DNA from 2 places in the Micrococcus sp. HOU01 genome. Region 1 is predicted to be linked to the other one. Evidence: riboswitches for the same ligand, from Rfam matches in the RefSeq annotation. Region 1 holds a riboswitch; the other holds the start of a gene.
What was found. A riboswitch is a leader RNA that binds a small molecule or an ion and turns the genes downstream of it on or off. The one in region 1 is predicted to bind thiamine pyrophosphate.

Region 1 (8,097 bases):
CGTCGCCGCCCTGGCCGGGGTGGACGTGTTCCACACGGGCCAGACCGACCTGACCACCGCGCAGTGCCGCGCCCTGCTGGGCCCGGACGTGGTGCTCGGCCGCTCGTGCCACACCGAGGCGCAGGTGCGCGGCGCCCGCGCGGAGGACGGCCTGGACTACTTCTGCACGGGGCCGGTGTGGGCGACGCCCACGAAGCCGGGCCGGGCCGCCGTCGGACTGGAACTGCCGACCCTCGCCGCACGCCTGGACGCGGAGGACCCGGCGGGGGCGCGGCCGTGGTTCGCCATCGGCGGCGTCGACGCGGACCGGCTGCCCGAGGTCCGCGCGGCCGGGGCGGAACGGATCGTGGTGGTCCGCGCCGTGACGCAGGCCGAGGACCCCGAGGCCGCGGCCCGGACCCTGCGCGCGGGCCTGCCCGGCTGACGCGCCCCGCGGGGAGGTCACGGACGGGCCGTCCTGATGGTGTAGAGTCGACGAGTCCGCAACGCGCTCGACGCGTCGCGACCCCCGCCTCCGTAGCTCAGGGGATAGAGCGTCTGCCTCCGGAGCAGAAGGCCGCAGGTTCGAATCCTGCCGGGGGCACGAGCGAACAGAGCCGGACCCCCGTGGCGACACGGTGGTCCGGCTCTTCTGCGTTCTGCGGACCCGGACGCTCGAGCGGAGCGGGAGGTCCGGGTCACCGGCATTCGAGGCGGGAAATCGACCTCATAGGACGTCCCGAGGTGCGTATTCGCCGGATTTCCCGCCTCGAACGTGTCGAAGCCCGGAGGTCCCGCCCTCAGCCCCGCTGCGCATGACCGTGGTCGACGGGCCCGTGCCACGTCGGCCGCGAGGCGTCCCCGACCGCGAGCGCCTCCCCCGCCCGCATCGCGTCGGCCAGCCACGGCTTGGCCCGCTCGAGTGCGTCGTCCCAGCTCAGGCCCGCCCCGGCCAGCGTGGCCAGGGCCGAGGAGAGGGTGCAGCCGGTGCCGTGCGAGGCGCGGGTCGTCACGCGCGGGCCGCGCACCTCGTGCACGGCCCCGCCCACGCGCACGACGGCGTCCGGCACCTCCGCCGCTGCGGCCTCGGGCGCCTCGGTCTCGTCCAGGTGCCCGCCCTTGAGCAGCACCGTCACCCCGTGCTCGGCGGCCAGGCCCCGCGCCGCGTCGAGGGCGGCGTCCCAGTCCGTCGCGTCCCGCCCGGTCAGCCGGGCCAGCTCGGGCAGGTTGGGTGTCACCAGGTGCGCCACCCGCAGCAGCCGGGCCCACGCGGCGCGCCCGTCGTCGTCGCCCACCGCGGTGAGGGCGTCACCGCTCGAGGCCACCATGACCGGGTCCAGCACGACGACGGCGGGTCGGGTCTCCTCGAGCCAGCCGGCGACAGCCCGCATGAGCTCCACCGTGCCGAGCATGCCGATCTTCACGGCGTCCACGGCGATGTCGGCGGCGACCGAGTCGAGCTGGGCGCGCACCACGTCCACCGGCAGCGGGTGGACGGCCTGCACGCCCTGCGTGTTCTGGGCGGTGATCGCGGTGATCGCGGTCATCCCGTAGCCGCTCCACGCGGCGATGGTCTTCAGGTCGGCCTGGACACCGGCGCCGCCGCCGGAGTCGGAGCCGGCGATGCTGAGCACACGGGGGACGGCGGGGGTCATGCGGGGGCTCCTTCGGGTCGGGGCGGATCGGCCGCCCGGGCCGGGCCGATCCCGCCCATGAGAATGTAGTCGCATGTCCCACGTCACAGAGAGCTCCCCCGCGCACCCCGGCCGAGCCGAGGAGTCGGCGCCGCTGCGGCCGACCTCCCCGTTCGGGATCGCCGCCACGTTCATCGGCACCACCATCGGCGCCGGGTACGCCTCGGGCAACGAGATCCTGCAGTACTTCGTGAGCTTCGGCCTCTGGGGCGGCACGGGGGCGCTCGTGATCGCCGGCGCGCTGTTCTTCCTGCTCGCGGTGATCGTGCTGCGGCTGGCGCAGAAGCTGCGGACCACGGACATCCACCGGATCGTGAACCCCACGACCTCGCGCGTGCCCACCTGGTTCGCGGACCTGTGCATCACCACGTCCCTGCTGGGGACGCTGGTGATCATGCTGGCCGGGGCCGGGGCGGCGGTGCACACCGCGTTCGGGCTGCCCTCGCTCGTGGGCTCGCTGGTGATGGCCGCCGTCTGCGTGGTCTCGGTGCTGGCCGGCATCACGGGCCTCGTGCGCGTCCAGGCCGTGGTGGTCCCCCTGATCATCGTGGTCGCCGTCGGCGTCGCGGTGTGGGGGTTGGTGAACCCGGGGGCCGCGGTGGACGACGTCGCCGCGCTCGTGACCTCGTCCCCGCTGATCAACCAGTGGTGGCTCTCGGGTGTGCTGTACGTGGCCTTCAACATCCAGCTGGCCTACGCGGTGCTCGCCCCGATCGGCGAGGAGAGCTCCTCGTCGGGCCGCTCCCTCGTCGCCGGGGCCGGGCTCGGGGCCCTGGGCCTCGTGGTGATGGCCGGCGCGGTGATGGCCGCGATGACCGCCCACGCCCAGCTGATCGGCCGCGCCGAGCTGCCCATGGTCGAGCTGGCCGCGATGATCGGCGGCTGGGCCGCCCTGCTGTACACGGTCGTCCTGCTGCTGGCGCAGTTCACGACGGCGGTCTCGTGCCTGTACGGCGGGGTGGAGCGCATCGCCCTGCTGTCCTCGATGCGCCGCGTGCCGGGCTGGGTCATCGCCGTCGTCACGGCCCTGGCCGCCACCCTGCTCTCGAGCGTCGGCTTCTCCGACCTCGTGGGCACCGTCTACCCCGTCCTCGGCTACGCCGGCATTGTCATCATCGTGATGCTGGTCGTGACGTGGATCGTCGAGCGCACCACGGTGCGCCGCCGGGCGGCCCGCGCGGCGCGCGCCTGAACGTCCCGCCGCATGGCCGGACGGCGGACGGTGAGGCGCCGCGGGGGACGTGCTAGGGTCGCTCGCATCCCACGGGAGCCCCACGGCACGGGGCTGAGACCGGGCTGACGCCGCCCGGAGACCGTCTGAACCTGTCCGGGTCATTCCGGCGAAGGAAGAAGGAGCCGCGGCCATGTCCGTTTCCGAGCGCACCCCCCTGCCCGCAGCCGAGTCGACGGCCGAGGTCGTCGCCGAGGAGAACTACCCCACGCACCGTCTGGGATGGCTCGAGGACGCCGAGCACGGCATCCGCGTGCCCGTCACCGAGGTCCACCAGGACGACTCCCCCGACGGCACGCCCAACGCGCCCCTGACCGTCTACCGCACCATGGGCCCGGGCTCCGTGCCCGAGCGCGGCCTGCCGGCCCAGCGCGCCGAGTGGATCCGCGCCCGCGGCGACGTCGAGGAGTACGAGGGCCGCGAGCGCGACCTGCTCGACGACGGCCGCTCGGCCGTGCGCCGCGGCGCCGCCTCACAGGAGTGGGCCGGCGAGCGCCGCCCCCCGCTGCGCGCCAAGGAGGGCGCGCGCGTCACCCAGATGCACTACGCCCGGCGCGGCGAGATCACCCCGGAGATGCGCTACGTCGCCCTGCGCGAGGGCGTGGACGTGGAGCTGGTGCGCTCCGAGGTCGCGGCCGGCCGCGCCATCATCCCGGCGAACGTGAACCACCCCGAGTCGGAGCCGATGATCATCGGCAAGGCGTTCGCCGTGAAGGTCAACGCGAACATCGGCAACTCGGCGGTGACGTCGTCGATCGCCGAGGAGGTCTCGAAGCTGCAGTGGGCCACCCGCTGGGGCGCGGACACCGTGATGGACCTGTCCACGGGCGACGACATCCACACCACCCGCGAGTGGATCCTGCGCAACTCCCCCGTGCCGATCGGCACCGTGCCGATCTACCAGGCCCTCGAGAAGGTCGGCGGCGACCACCAGGCCCTGACCTGGGAGATCTTCCGCGACACCGTGATCGAGCAGTGCGAGCAGGGCGTGGACTACATGACCGTGCACGCCGGCGTGCTGCTGCGCCACGTGCCGCTGTCCGCGGACCGCGTGACCGGCATCGTCTCCCGCGGCGGCTCGATCATGGCCGGCTGGTGCCTGGGCCACCACAAGGAGAACTTCCTCTACGAGAACTACGACGAGCTCTGCGAGATCTTCGCGCGCTACGACGTCGCGTTCTCCCTGGGCGACGGCCTGCGGCCGGGCTCCGTGGCGGACGCCAACGACGCCGCCCAGTTCGCCGAGCTCGACACGCTCGCCGAGCTGACGGAGCGGGCGTGGGCGTACGACGTCCAGGTCATGGTGGAGGGCCCCGGCCACATCCCGCTGCACCTGGTGCGGGAGAACGTGGAGCGCCAGCAGGAGCTGTGCAAGGGCGCCCCGTTCTACACGCTCGGCCCCCTCGTCACGGACATCGCCCCGGCGTACGACCACATCACCTCGGCCATCGGCGCCACCGAGATCGCCCGCTACGGCACCGCGATGCTCTGCTATGTCACGCCCAAGGAGCACCTGGGCCTGCCGGACCGGGACGACGTGAAGACGGGCGTGATCACCTACAAGATCGCCGCGCACGCCGCCGACGTCGCCAAGGGCCACCCCGGCGCCCGCGACCGCGATGACGCGCTGTCCAAGGCGCGCTTCGAGTTCCGCTGGCGCGACCAGTTCGGCCTCGGCCTGGATCCGCAGCTCGCCGAGGAGTACCACGACGAGACGCTGCCGGCCGAGCCCGCCAAGACCGCCCACTTCTGCTCGATGTGCGGGCCGAAGTTCTGCTCCATGCGCATCAGCCAGGACATCCGCAGCGAGTTCGGCGGCGCGTCCGAGCAGGCGCGGATCGCCGAGGCCGGCATGGCCGCGAAGTCCGCGGAGTTCCGGGCCGCCGGCGGGTCCGTGTACCTGCCCGAGCCGACGATCCGCACCGCCTCGGACGCCTGAGGCCGGACGCGGGGTGAGGTGGGGCGGGATGGCCCGCCCCTGCGCCACCTGACGATCGCGTCATGACCTGAGGGCCGCCACCAGGTCATGACGCGATCGCCAGGACAAGGCCCTCCGGGACGGCGAAGGCGCGGCCCCACGGACGGGGCAGTGCGCTCGGTGGTCGATCGAGTGGTGATGCCTCTTGACTCACACACACACTGGGCTCACTATTCCGTCAGGCCCCTGTGATGCGTGTCCCATTCGCCCACAGGAATTGAGTGGATGGAATATGACGTGAAAGTCGACATGACCCCGCCGGTCCGCACCCCAGGGGCGCTTCCCAGGTGAGGCATCATCCAGCCGCTCAGCTCTCCTCGGGCCAGCCGTGATGACCCGGATGCTCGTCTCGAGATTCCTCCTTCTCCTGATCACGCTCGGAACAGCAGCGCTCCTCGCGTCCTACGTCGGGGTGGAGAAGGAGGAACGCTGGCGCATGGACGGCACGGTGTACGAGATCTCGGCATTCCCCGCTGGCGAGGCCTGGCCCATGATCCGGACGTCGCTGACGGGACCGGACTCCGGCTCTGCGGCCACGTCCACGAGCCCCCACGTGACTGCCCTCGCCGGCCGACCTGCTCTGGACGTGCTCCCGGATGGCGTCGCCCCGACCGCGGTCGTCCCCAGCACCTCCCCCTTTGCCGCACGTGCCGCTGCGGGCGAACTGAGCTGGCCGGACGTCGATCGGGTCGTCGTCCGAGACCTCTCCTCCGCGCCGGATCGCGCCACCGAAGCAGACCTCCTGGTCCCGTTCCTCTCCACCGACAGTTCGTCCCTTGCCGGCGTGATCGGCGGCTCACCGGCCCAGGTCGACGAGCTCGTCCAATCGCTGCGGCGGGCCGGTGTCGTCGTCGACGTCGTCCCGCTCCCGCCGCCGTGGGAGGCAGCGATGCGACGCAGTGTCCACGTGCCCCTGCTCGCCGTGATCGCCGGCTTCGCCCTGCTGGGCGCACAGGTCGTCTGGCGCACGACCCTGCGCAGTCGACTGCTCCCTGCCGTCACCTCGCACCGCCTCGTCGGTGCCTCCCCGCTGCGAGCGGCCCGGCTCGGTGTCCGGCCCGCCATGCTCGCCTGGGCGACCGCCGCCGCGAGTGCCGGCGGAGTCTGGCTCGTGGCATGGCCCCGGTGGGACGCGGAGATCGGGCTCACGGGGGGCACCGCTCTCCTCTGGTCCGCCGTGCTCGTCGTGGACGCCATCCTCATCCTCAGCACGACCCTGTCCACCCTCTGGGTCCGAAGGGCACACGCATGATGGCAGCCATGCGGGCCGTTGCGGACGGCCTCCGCGACCTGTTCGACACGCCCGGACTGCTGTTCCTGTCCCTGCTGCACACGACCGTGGCGTCGGTCGTGTTCGGACTGGCCCTGGGCGTCGCCGGCGGGGTGACCACGGCGCTCGAGGTGCTCGAGGACGCCGAGTCGTCGGGCCTGGTGACAGCCAGGATTCTGGACCCCGCCGTCACGACCGACCTCCGCCCCCGCGCCGTCGACACCGTCTCCCGGGCGTTCGCCGCCCATGTCGACGGAGTCGACCCCCGTGCCTTTCTCGTGACGGACGCCATCGGAATCGAGGACCCCCGGCTGCAGGGGGCGGTCATCGCCACGCCTGGTCTGGCCCGGGAGTTCGGCGCTGCCGCTGCCGTCAGTCCCGCCGAGGGCGTGTACTTCGCTCCCGCCGCGATCACCTCCGGGGGGCCGGGCGGCACCGTGTATGTGGGGTCCACACCCCACAGCTATGCCGGCCCACTCCCCGGGGACGCGGCCGCGCCGCGGGCCGACGGATCCCTCTGGCCCCTGGGTGAGTCGCCCGTCATCGTCACCAGCACCACGACCATGGCCGGCCTGATCGAACCGGCCCAGCTCGCGGCGGTCTACGGTTCCGTCGTGGCACGCCAGGACGCGGCCTCCGAGGTGAGAGCGGCACTCGACGTCCTCGAGGACGAGACGGGCGTGGTCGCCGAGTTGGCCCCGATCGCCTCGGCCAGGTCTCCGATCGCCCGAGAAGCCCGCGGTGCCGCGCTCATGGTCACCGCCTACACCGCCGGGCTTGCCAGCGCCGTCGTGACGGTGGTGAGCCTCCTGACGACCATGACCCGTCGACTCACGCCCGCGTGGCTGGCGCACCTGACGGTCGGGGCGCCCAGACGACTGATCCGGCTCCGGATCGCCACATCCGTGGCCGCGGTATGGGGCATTCCGGCCGTGCTCGGATCGTTGCTCGGCCTCGGCATCGCCTCGGAAGCGGGCGGACTGCGTCCGGCGCCTGCCGTCGTCGTGGTCGGGCTGGCGGTCGTCTTGGCGATCGCCGCTGCGTGCACCCGTCATCCCCTCCGCCGGCTGCACCGGGCCGTCCGCACGGCGGCACTCGTCGAAAGGACCGTGTGATGTCCCTGCTCACCGTGCACGACGTGCACCGCTCCTACCGCGGCCCCGCCGGGGATGTCCCCGTGCTCCGAGGCGTCTCACTCCAGGTCCCCGAGGGCGGCGTCCACGCGATCATGGGACCCTCCGGGTCCGGCAAGTCCACCCTGCTGCGGCTCCTCGCCTGCCTTGACACACCGGACGCCGGCAGCATCCGTGTGGCTGGGCGGAGCCTGCCGGCACCGTGGTCGTCCGACGGCGACGCCTACCGGAACCGGACGTGCGGCATCGTGCTCCAGGACCATCTGCTCATCGATCGGGCGACCGCCATGGACAACGCGGCCCTGCCGCTGCTCTACGCGCGGCCGCGCCCGGCGAAGCGCGAGCGTCGCGACATGGCCGCCGAGCTTCTGACGCGGCTCGGGCTCGGAGACCGTCTCCACCACCCCGTCGGCCGACTCTCCGGCGGCGAGCGCCAGCGCGTGGCCATCGCCCGGGCCGTGATCATGGGGCCCTCCCTGCTGCTCGCCGACGAGCCGACGGGCGCCCTGGACGAGGAGCGCACCGACGAGGTGATGGGGCTCTTCCGCTCCATGTCCCAGCCGGAGCGGGCGATCGTGATCGTGACGCATGACCCCGCCGTGGCGGCCCGGTGCGACCACACGTGGCGGCTGCGGGCCGGGCGGCTCGAGTGACGAGGTCCGGCCGTGCCTCCTGCACAGGTGTCCGCAGACGGCGTGGCGTCCCCGGGCGTCGCGTTCCGGTTCCGGATGTCCGGGGCCGCTCCTAGGCTCGGATGCATGAGCGCGCACCACGCCGACGACGGCCTCCCCGCCCCCGTCTCCACCCTCGCC
Region 2 (8,097 bases), 1.3 Mb from region 1:
GGCGGGGATCGGCCCGTCCTCCCCGCGGGACCGGTCCTGGACGCGGTTCGGGCGGGGCACGGCCGCGTCCAGGTGGCGCAGCGAGGCGCGGAAGCGCTCCTCCTCGCGAGCGAACAGGTCCGCGTCCGCGTCCAGGTCGAACACGGCGGACATGAAGTTCTCCGGGGAGGCGCCCTCCTCGAGGCGGCGCACGAGGTAGGAGATCGCCACGTCGAACTCCTCGGGCCGCACCACGGGCGTGTAGAGCAGCAGGGCGCCGACGTCGGCCCGGACGGCGGCGGCCTGGCCGGTGGCCATGCCGAGGAGCATCTCGAACTCCACCGCGGCCGGGTCGAGGCCGCGGCGCTCGATCAGCCGGTGGGCCAGGGCCACGTCGAAGAGGTTGTGCCCGGCCACGCCGATGCGCACGTGGGCCAGATGCTCCGGGGTGAGCGCGTAGTTGAGCACGCGCTTGTAGTTGGTGTCCGCCTCCTGCTTCGAGCCCACCGTGGCCAGCGGCCAGCCCATCAGGGAGGCCTGCATCCGCTCCATGGGCAGGTTGGCGCCCTTGACCACGCGCACCTTGACCGGGGCGCCACCGGCGGCGACGCGGCGCGCGGCCCACTCCTGCAGGCGCACCATGGCCGCGAGCGCGTCCGGCAGGTAGGCCTGCAGCACGATGCCGGCCTCGTAGTCGCGCAGGCCCGGCTGCTCGAGCAGGGCGGTGAACACGTTGAGCGTGAGGTCGAGGTCGCGGTACTCCTCCATGTCCAGGTTGATGAAGGTGTCCCGGTCCCGGGCGAGCTCGAACAGCGGGGTGAGCCGCTCGGTGATGTCCGCGACGGCCTCGTCGAACGCGTAGGGCGCGTGCGGGGCGGTGGCGGCGGAGACCTTCACGGACACGTAGTCGACGTCGTCGCGGCGGATCAGCGCGGCGATGCCCTCGAGCCGGCGGTCCGCCTCACCCTGGCCCAGGATCGCCTCGCCCAGCAGGTTGATGTTCAGCCGGGTGTGCTCGTCGCGCAGGGCCGCGATGGCCTTGCCGAGCTGCCGGTCCCGCGCGTCGACGATCAGGTGGGAGACCATGCGCCGCAGCACGCGGCGGGCCGTGGGGACGGCGATGCGCGGCACGAGCGGGGCGGCGCGGCCGCCGACGCCGAGGACGGCGCGCAGGGCCGGGGGCAGGAAGCCGGGGGCGCGGCCGGCGAGCTCCCGCAGCGCCCGGGCGGCGATCGCGGGGTCCTCGGGGCGGACCACGTGGTCCACGAAGCGCACGATGAAGTCGAGGCCGCCCGGCTCCTTCAGGGCGCCCGCCAGCTGGCGGGCCGCGAAGTCGGCCTCGTGGTCCCGGGACTCGGCGAGCCAGCGCCGCACCTGCACGACGGCATCGTCGGCGAGGGCGTGCAGGTCGGCGGGGTCGGGGATCCCGCCGGTCGCGCCGAGGACCCGGTCGAGATCGTCATGGTCCTGGGCGGAGAACATCGCGGTCATGGCCGCACTCTGCACGTGTTCCGGGTCACAGGTCAAACCGCCGCGGCTTCCTGTCAGACGCCTATGCTCGATGGACATCCCCTCGCCGCGCGCCCGCGCGTCGCCGCCGTCTTCCCAGGAGCCCGTCCGCCATGGCCGCCGTCGACCCCGCCCCCACCGACGCGCGGGAGCGCCGGGACCTCGTCGTGCCCGGACCCGAGGACCCGCCCGAGCGGGCCTGGCTCGTCCTGCCCCACCGCCACCCGGTGCCGACGCTGCTGGAGGAGACGCGGGACGCCGTCGTGGGCCTGGCCGAGACGCTCGCCGCCGTGCTGCCGGTCACCGTGCTCGCCCACCCGCGCGACGCCGGGGCGGCGCGGCTGGTGCCCCCGGAGGTGGACCTGTTGCGCGCGCCCGTGGGCTCGCCGCTGCTGGGCCGCACCGGGCCGAGCTTCGTCCGCCGCCCCGAGGGCCTGGCCGCCGTCGCCTGGCGCAGCGCCGCGGGACTGACCGGGACCGGGCCGCTCGACGGCGCGGCCGCGACGGCCGTGGCGGAGGCGGCGGGACTGCCGCTGCTCACGCCCCTGCTGTGCGCCCCGCGCGGGGCCTGGGTGAGCGACGGCGAGGGGACGGCCGTGGTGGCCGCGGACCCCGTGCTGGACGGGCGGATCAACGGCGCGTGGGCCCCCGGCCAGGTGGCCGCCGAGTTCGCCGCCCTGCTGGGGATCACCCGGGTGCTGTGGGTGCCGCCGGCACCGCGGCCGGGCACCGGGCCGTGGGGCGGGCCCGGCCACCTGGCCTCGTGGGTGCGGCTGGGGGGCGACGGCGAGGCCGCCGTGCATTGGCGCGGCGACCGGTTCCACCCCGAGCACCCCTACGCGGCGGCGGCGCTGCGCTTCCTGCAGGGCGCCGACGACGCCGCCGGCCGGCCCCTGCGCGTGCGCACGGTGACCGGGGCGGCGCAGCCCGCCGCGTACGACCCGGCCGAGCGGGGCCCCCGCTCCCTCCTGGACACGCTGCCGCTGGGCGCTGCGGTGCTGCGGCCGGCGTTCGAGGACGCCGCGGGCGAGGAGGCCGCGGCCGCCGCGTGTGCGGCACTGCACCCGGGGCTGCCCCAGCTGTCGTTCCCCGCCCCGCCGCTGCTGCGGCTGGCCGGCGCGCTCAACGACCTGGTGCTGCTCCAGCCTCGCCCGTGACCTCGTCCGCCGGGGCGCGGTCCTCGTCTCCACCGTCCGCCGGGGCGCGGTCCTCGTCTCCCCCGTGCGCGTCGGACCGCCAGGCCGCCGGGCGCAGCCGTTCCAGGAGCGAGGACTGACGGCGCTCCATGCCCTTCAGGTCCGAGGCGATGAGCGCGTTGATCCAGCGGGCGTTCGGGTCGGCGTCGATCAGCACGGCCTTGGCCAGCAGCGTGCAGGGCAGCGCGAGGATGGCGCCGAGCGGGCCGAGGACCCAGGCCCAGAAGAGCAGGGAGAGGAAGCTGACGGTGGGGATCACGCCGATCGCGTCGCCGGCCACCTTGGGCTGGATCACGGACTGCAGCACGAAGTTCAGCACCGAGTAGCTGACCACCACCCACAGGAAGTCGGACCAGCCGCCCGCCGCCAGGCCCAGGACGGCCGGCGGCAGCAGGCCGATGATGAAGCCGATGTTCGGGATGTAGTTGGTGAGGAAGCTGAGCACGCCCCACACGAGCGCGAGTGGGACGCCGATCAGCATGAGGGCGATCACGTCCAGCACCGCCACGATCAGGCCGAACACCGTGGTGACCACCCAGTAGCGGCGCACGCCCTGGGCGAACTCGACCAGGGCGTGGCCGAACTCGTGGCGGGCGGTGCTGAGCAGGCGGACGCGGCGTTCGACGTCCATCGAGTCCATCGCCAGGAAGAACATGCCCATGATCACGGTGACGAGCAGGCCGAAGACCGCGTAGACGTTCGTGGCGATCTTCGTGATGGCGCTGACGGCCGTCCCGGTCACGGTGCTCATGTCGATCGAGGCCAGCTGCTGGGACACCATGTCCGGGGTCACGCCGCGCTCGCTGAGCCAGTGCGAGACGTCCAGGACGATCTGCTGGAAGCGGTCCGTGTACTTCGGCAGCTCCGCCACCAGCTCGAGGCCGGACCACACCATCATGCCCCCGAACACGCCCATCACCGCGACGATCAGCAGGACGGTGGTGGTGGCGCCGAGCACGGGGTGCAGGCCCCGGCGGATGAGCCAGGCCTGCAGCGGGTAGACCACGATCACGAGGTTCAGCCCCAGGAAGACGGGCGCCGCGATGGAGGCGATCCCCTGGAAGAACTGCACCACCAGCACCAGACCCGCCAGCGTCAGGACGATCACCAGCATGCGCGGCCACATGCGGTGGGGGCGGCGGATGTCCCAGTCGGAGGCGGGACTGGACGAGGCGGACGGCGGGGACACCCCCGCGGGCTGTGCGGCGCTCACGCGGGCAGTCTATGCGCGGGCCGGACGGGGTAGGGTCGGGACCAGTCCACATCGACAGGGGAGCGCCCGCGCGGCGCTGAGAGTGCGGTCCGCCGCAGACCCTCGAACCTGCTCCGGTCCGCACCGGCGAAGGAAGTCGAGTCTCCCGGTCGACGTCGTCCCGGGATTCCGGTGGCGGCCTCGTCCCGGCCCCTCTGCCGTCCCAGAGGAGAACCGCCATGTCCCGCACCCCACACCGCGCCCTCGCCGCCCTCTCAGTGGCCGCCCTCGCCCTCACCGGCTGTTCGGTGTCCGGCTCGTCCGGCGACGGGGCGTCGTCGTCCGCCTCCGGCGCCGGCGGCGAGCCGACGACGGTGACGATCATGACGCACGACTCGTTCAACCTGCCCCAGGAGCTCGTCCAGAAGTTCGAGCAGGAGTCCGGCTACACCCTGAAGACCACGGCCCCCGGCGACGCCGGCAGCGTGGTGAACCAGCTCCTGCTGGCCAAGGACGAGCCCACCGTGGACGGCGTCTACGGCGTGGAGGACCACTCGGCGCACCGCCTCGTCCGCGAGGGCGTCGTCGCCGAATACACCCCGCAGGACCTGCCCGCCTCCGCACAGGACCGGATGGTGGAGGACCGCATGACCCCGGTGGACCAGGGCCAGGTGTGCTTCAACACGGATCCGGCATGGTTCGAGGCCCACGACGTCGAGGCCCCCACCTCGATCGACCAGCTCGACGACCCCGAGTACGCGAAGCTGACGGTCGTTACCTCCCCCGTGGCCTCCTCCCCCGGCCTGGCGCTGCTCGCGGCCACCACGGAGAAGTACGGCGACGACGGCTGGCAGGACTGGTGGCGGGGCCTGATGGAGCACGGCGGCAAGGTCGCCGACAGCTGGTCCGACGCCTACAACTCGGACTTCTCCGGCGGCGAGGGCGAGGGTCGGTTCCCGGTGGTGCTCTCCTACTCCTCCTCCCCCGCGTTCGCCCCCGAGACCGAGGTGATCGAGGACTCCTGTACCCCGCAGGTCGAGTACGCCGGCGTGCTCGAGGGCGCGAAGAACCCCGAGGGCGCGCAGGCGTTCGTGGACTTCATGCTCACCGAGGAGGTCCAGTCCGCCCTGCCCGAGTCGATGTACATGTACCCGATCGACGAGTCGGTGCAGCTGCCCGAGGAGTGGGCGCAGAACGCGCCGCTCGTCGAGGACGCCATCACCCCGGACCCCGCCCGCATCGACGAGCGCCGCGAGGACCTGCTGAAGGAGTGGACCGCCCTGGCCGAGGCCTCCCGGCGCTGATGTCCGCGCTCACCGAGGTCGCGGCCCCCGGCACGGACCTGCCGCGCCGGCGGGCCCGCGGCCGGGGGGACGGGCTCGGCCCGTGGTGGCTGGTGGCCGCCGTCCTGCCGGTCGCCTTCCTGCTCGTCTTCTTCGCGTGGCCCGTGGCGGCCATGCTCTGGCGCGGGATCGGCGGCGACGCCGACGCGTTCACCGGCGCCGTGGACCTCACCGCCTTCAGGGAGACCCTCGCCCGCGAGCGCACGTGGCGCATCCTCGGCCAGACGCTCGGGATGGCCGCCGCCGGCACGGTGGTCTCGGTGGCGCTCGGCCTGCCGACCGCGTTCGTGCTGCACCGGCGTCGCGTCCCGGGGCGGGCCGTGCTCCGCGCCCTCGTGCTCGTGCCGTTCGTGCTGCCCACGGTGGTGGTCGGCGTCGCGTTCCGCGCCCTGCTCGCCCCCGGCGGACCGCTGGGCTTCACCGGGCTGGACCAGACGACCACCGCCGTCGTGCTGGCCATGGTCTTCTTCAACGTGTCCGTGGTGGTGCGCCAGGTGGGCGCGCTGTGGAACGCGCTCGACCCGCGCCAGACCGAGGCCGCCCGCACCCTGGGCGCCTCGCCGTGGCGGGCGTTCCGCACCGTGACGCTGCCCCAGCTCGCCCCGGCGATCGCCGCGAGCGCGGCGCTGGTGTTCCTGTTCTGCGCGTCCGCGTTCGGCATCGTCCAGACGCTCGGCCGGCCCGGCTACGGCACGCTCGAGTCGGAGATCTGGGTGCAGACCTCCGTCTACCTGGACCTGCGGACCGCGGCGGTGTTCTCCGTGCTGCAGTTCGCGGTGGTGCTGGCCGCCGTCGTGGTCTCCGGCGTGACGGCGGCGCGCACCCAGCGGGCGCTGCGCCTGCGGGAGACGCCGCCGGCCCGGCTCACGCGCGCGGACGCGGTCCCGGTGGCCGTGATGCTCGCGGTGGTGGCGCTCGTGGTGGCGCCGATCCTGACGCTCGTGGTGCGCTCCTTCCACACCCGCCACGGCTGGGGGCTGGGCAACTACCGGCTGCTGTCCACGAGCGCGGGCAGCGGGTTCGTGGGCGGGTCGACGCCGGCCCAGGCGCTCGAACAGTCCCTGCGGGTGGCCGTGGACGCCACGCTCGTGACGCTCGTGGTGGCCGTGCCGCTGGCCCTGCTGCTGACCCGGTCCTTCCGCTCACGCGCCGCGCTGGCGGCCCAGCGGGCCCTCGACGGCGCCCTGCTCCTGCCGCTCGGGGTGTCCGCGGTGACCGTGGGCTTCGGCTTCGTCGTGTCCCTGCGGGCCGCGTTCCCGGAGCTGGCGGCCTCGGGCGTGCTCGTGCCGCTGGCCCAGGCGGTGGTGGCGCTGCCGCTCGCGGTGCGGGCGCTCGTGCCCGTGCTCGCGGCGGTGGACCCGCGGCTGCGGGAGGCCGCGCGCACCCTCGGGGCGGGCCCGTGGCGGGTGCTGGCCACGGTGGACGGCCCGTTCCTCGCGCGCGGCGTGGGTGTGGCCGCGGGCTTCGCGTTCGCGGTGTCCCTGGGCGAGTTCGGGGCCACGAGCTTCCTGGCGAGCCCGTCCGCGCCCACCCTGCCGGTGCTGATCGCCCGGCTGCTGGGCCGGCCGGGCGCGGACAACTACGGGATGGCGCTCGCGGCGGCCACGGTGCTGGCCGTGCTGAGCGCCGGGATCATGCTGGTGTGCGAGCGGCTGCGCCCCCGGGGCCCGGCCGGGGCGGGAGGTCTGTGATGACGCCGACGACGACGGGGGCCTCCCTCCGGCTCCGGGACGTGGCGATCCGCTATCCGGACGGCTCCACCCCCGTGCGGGGGACGGACCTGGACGTGGCCGCCGGGGAGATCGTGGCGCTCGTGGGCGCCTCCGGCTCGGGCAAGTCCACCATCCTGCGCGGGATCGCCGGGCTCGAGGACGTCGTGGCGGGCACGGTGGAGCTCGACGGGCGGGACGTGGCGGCGGTGCCGACGCACCGCCGGGGCGTGGGGATGGTGTTCCAGGACGGGCAGCTGTTCCCGCACCGGACCGTGGGCCGGAACGTGGCGTACGGCCTCGAGTCCGCCGGCTGGGACCGGGCCCGGCGGCGGGCGCGCGTGGCCGAGCTGCTGGACCTGGTGGGCCTGACCGAGCTCACGGACCGGCCCGTGCAGCGACTCTCCGGTGGGCAGGCCCAGCGCGTGGCGCTCGCCCGGTCGCTGGCCCCGGCCCCGCGGGTGCTCCTGCTGGACGAGCCGCTGTCCGCGCTCGACGCGGACCTGCGCCGGCGCCTGGCCGAGGACATCCGGGCGGTGCTGCGGGCGGCGGGGACGACCGGCGTCGTCGTCACCCACAACCTCGCGGAGGCCGCCGTGATGGCCGACCGCACCGTGCGCCTCGGCGCGGGGGGACGCATCGCGGCGGAGGAGGCCGGCCCGGCGGTAGCCTCTCAGGCATGACCCCGCCCGCACCCCGCCCCCGGCTGACCGCCCAGGACGTGGTGGACGCCGCCGTCGGGATCCTGCAGGACTTCGGCATGGGCGACCTGTCCATGCGGCGCGTGGCCGCGGTGCTGGGCGTGCAGGCCTCCGCGCTGTACTGGCACGTGCCGGACAAGCAGTCGCTGCTGGCGCGGGTGGCGGACCGGATCGTCGCCGAGGCGGAGGAGACCGTGCGCGCCCGCCGCATCACGGACCTGGCGGGCCGCGCCGAGGCCGCGGAGGCCGCCCTGCTGCGGCACCGGGACGGGGCGGACCTGGTGCTCTCCGCCCTCGCGCTCGGGCTGGGCGGCCTCGGCCTGCACCGTCTGCTCACCGAGGCGGCAGACACCCCGGAGGACGGGGAGCGGGCCCTGGCACTGCTGCTGGGCACCGTGTCCCTGCGGCAGCAGCGCGCGCAGGCGCAGGCGCTCGGCGTGCCGACCGGCCCGGACGTGCAGCGGCACC

Region 2: linked by a shared signal. The riboswitch ahead of SOY78_RS02845 (thiamine ABC transporter substrate-binding protein) and the one ahead of thiC (phosphomethylpyrimidine synthase ThiC) in region 1 are both predicted to bind thiamine pyrophosphate.

The regions. Positions count from the first base shown of each region.
Region 1 covers NZ_CP141211.1:1,886,732-1,894,828, forward strand. The annotation lists gene thiE (thiamine phosphate synthase) at 1-424, shown strand, start outside; tRNA gene SOY78_RS08645 (tRNA-Arg) at 511-583, shown strand; gene thiD (bifunctional hydroxymethylpyrimidine kinase/phosphomethylpyrimidine kinase) at 780-1,634, opposite strand; gene SOY78_RS08655 (membrane protein) at 1,708-2,865, shown strand; TPP riboswitch at 2,927-3,041, shown strand; gene thiC (phosphomethylpyrimidine synthase ThiC) at 3,038-4,843, shown strand; gene SOY78_RS08665 (hypothetical protein) at 5,214-6,134, shown strand; gene SOY78_RS08670 (hypothetical protein) at 6,143-7,267, shown strand; gene SOY78_RS08675 (ABC transporter ATP-binding protein) at 7,267-7,938, shown strand; gene SOY78_RS08680 (DNA-3-methyladenine glycosylase I) at 8,044-8,097, shown strand, end outside.
Region 2 covers NZ_CP141211.1:604,755-612,851, reverse strand. The annotation lists gene SOY78_RS02860 (bifunctional proline dehydrogenase/L-glutamate gamma-semialdehyde dehydrogenase) at 1-1,470, opposite strand, end outside; gene SOY78_RS02855 (agmatine deiminase family protein) at 1,602-2,645, shown strand; gene SOY78_RS02850 (AI-2E family transporter) at 2,611-3,897, opposite strand; TPP riboswitch at 3,944-4,049, shown strand; gene SOY78_RS02845 (thiamine ABC transporter substrate-binding protein) at 4,116-5,180, shown strand; gene SOY78_RS02840 (ABC transporter permease) at 5,180-6,910, shown strand; gene SOY78_RS02835 (ABC transporter ATP-binding protein) at 6,910-7,611, shown strand; gene SOY78_RS02830 (TetR family transcriptional regulator) at 7,608-8,097, shown strand, end outside.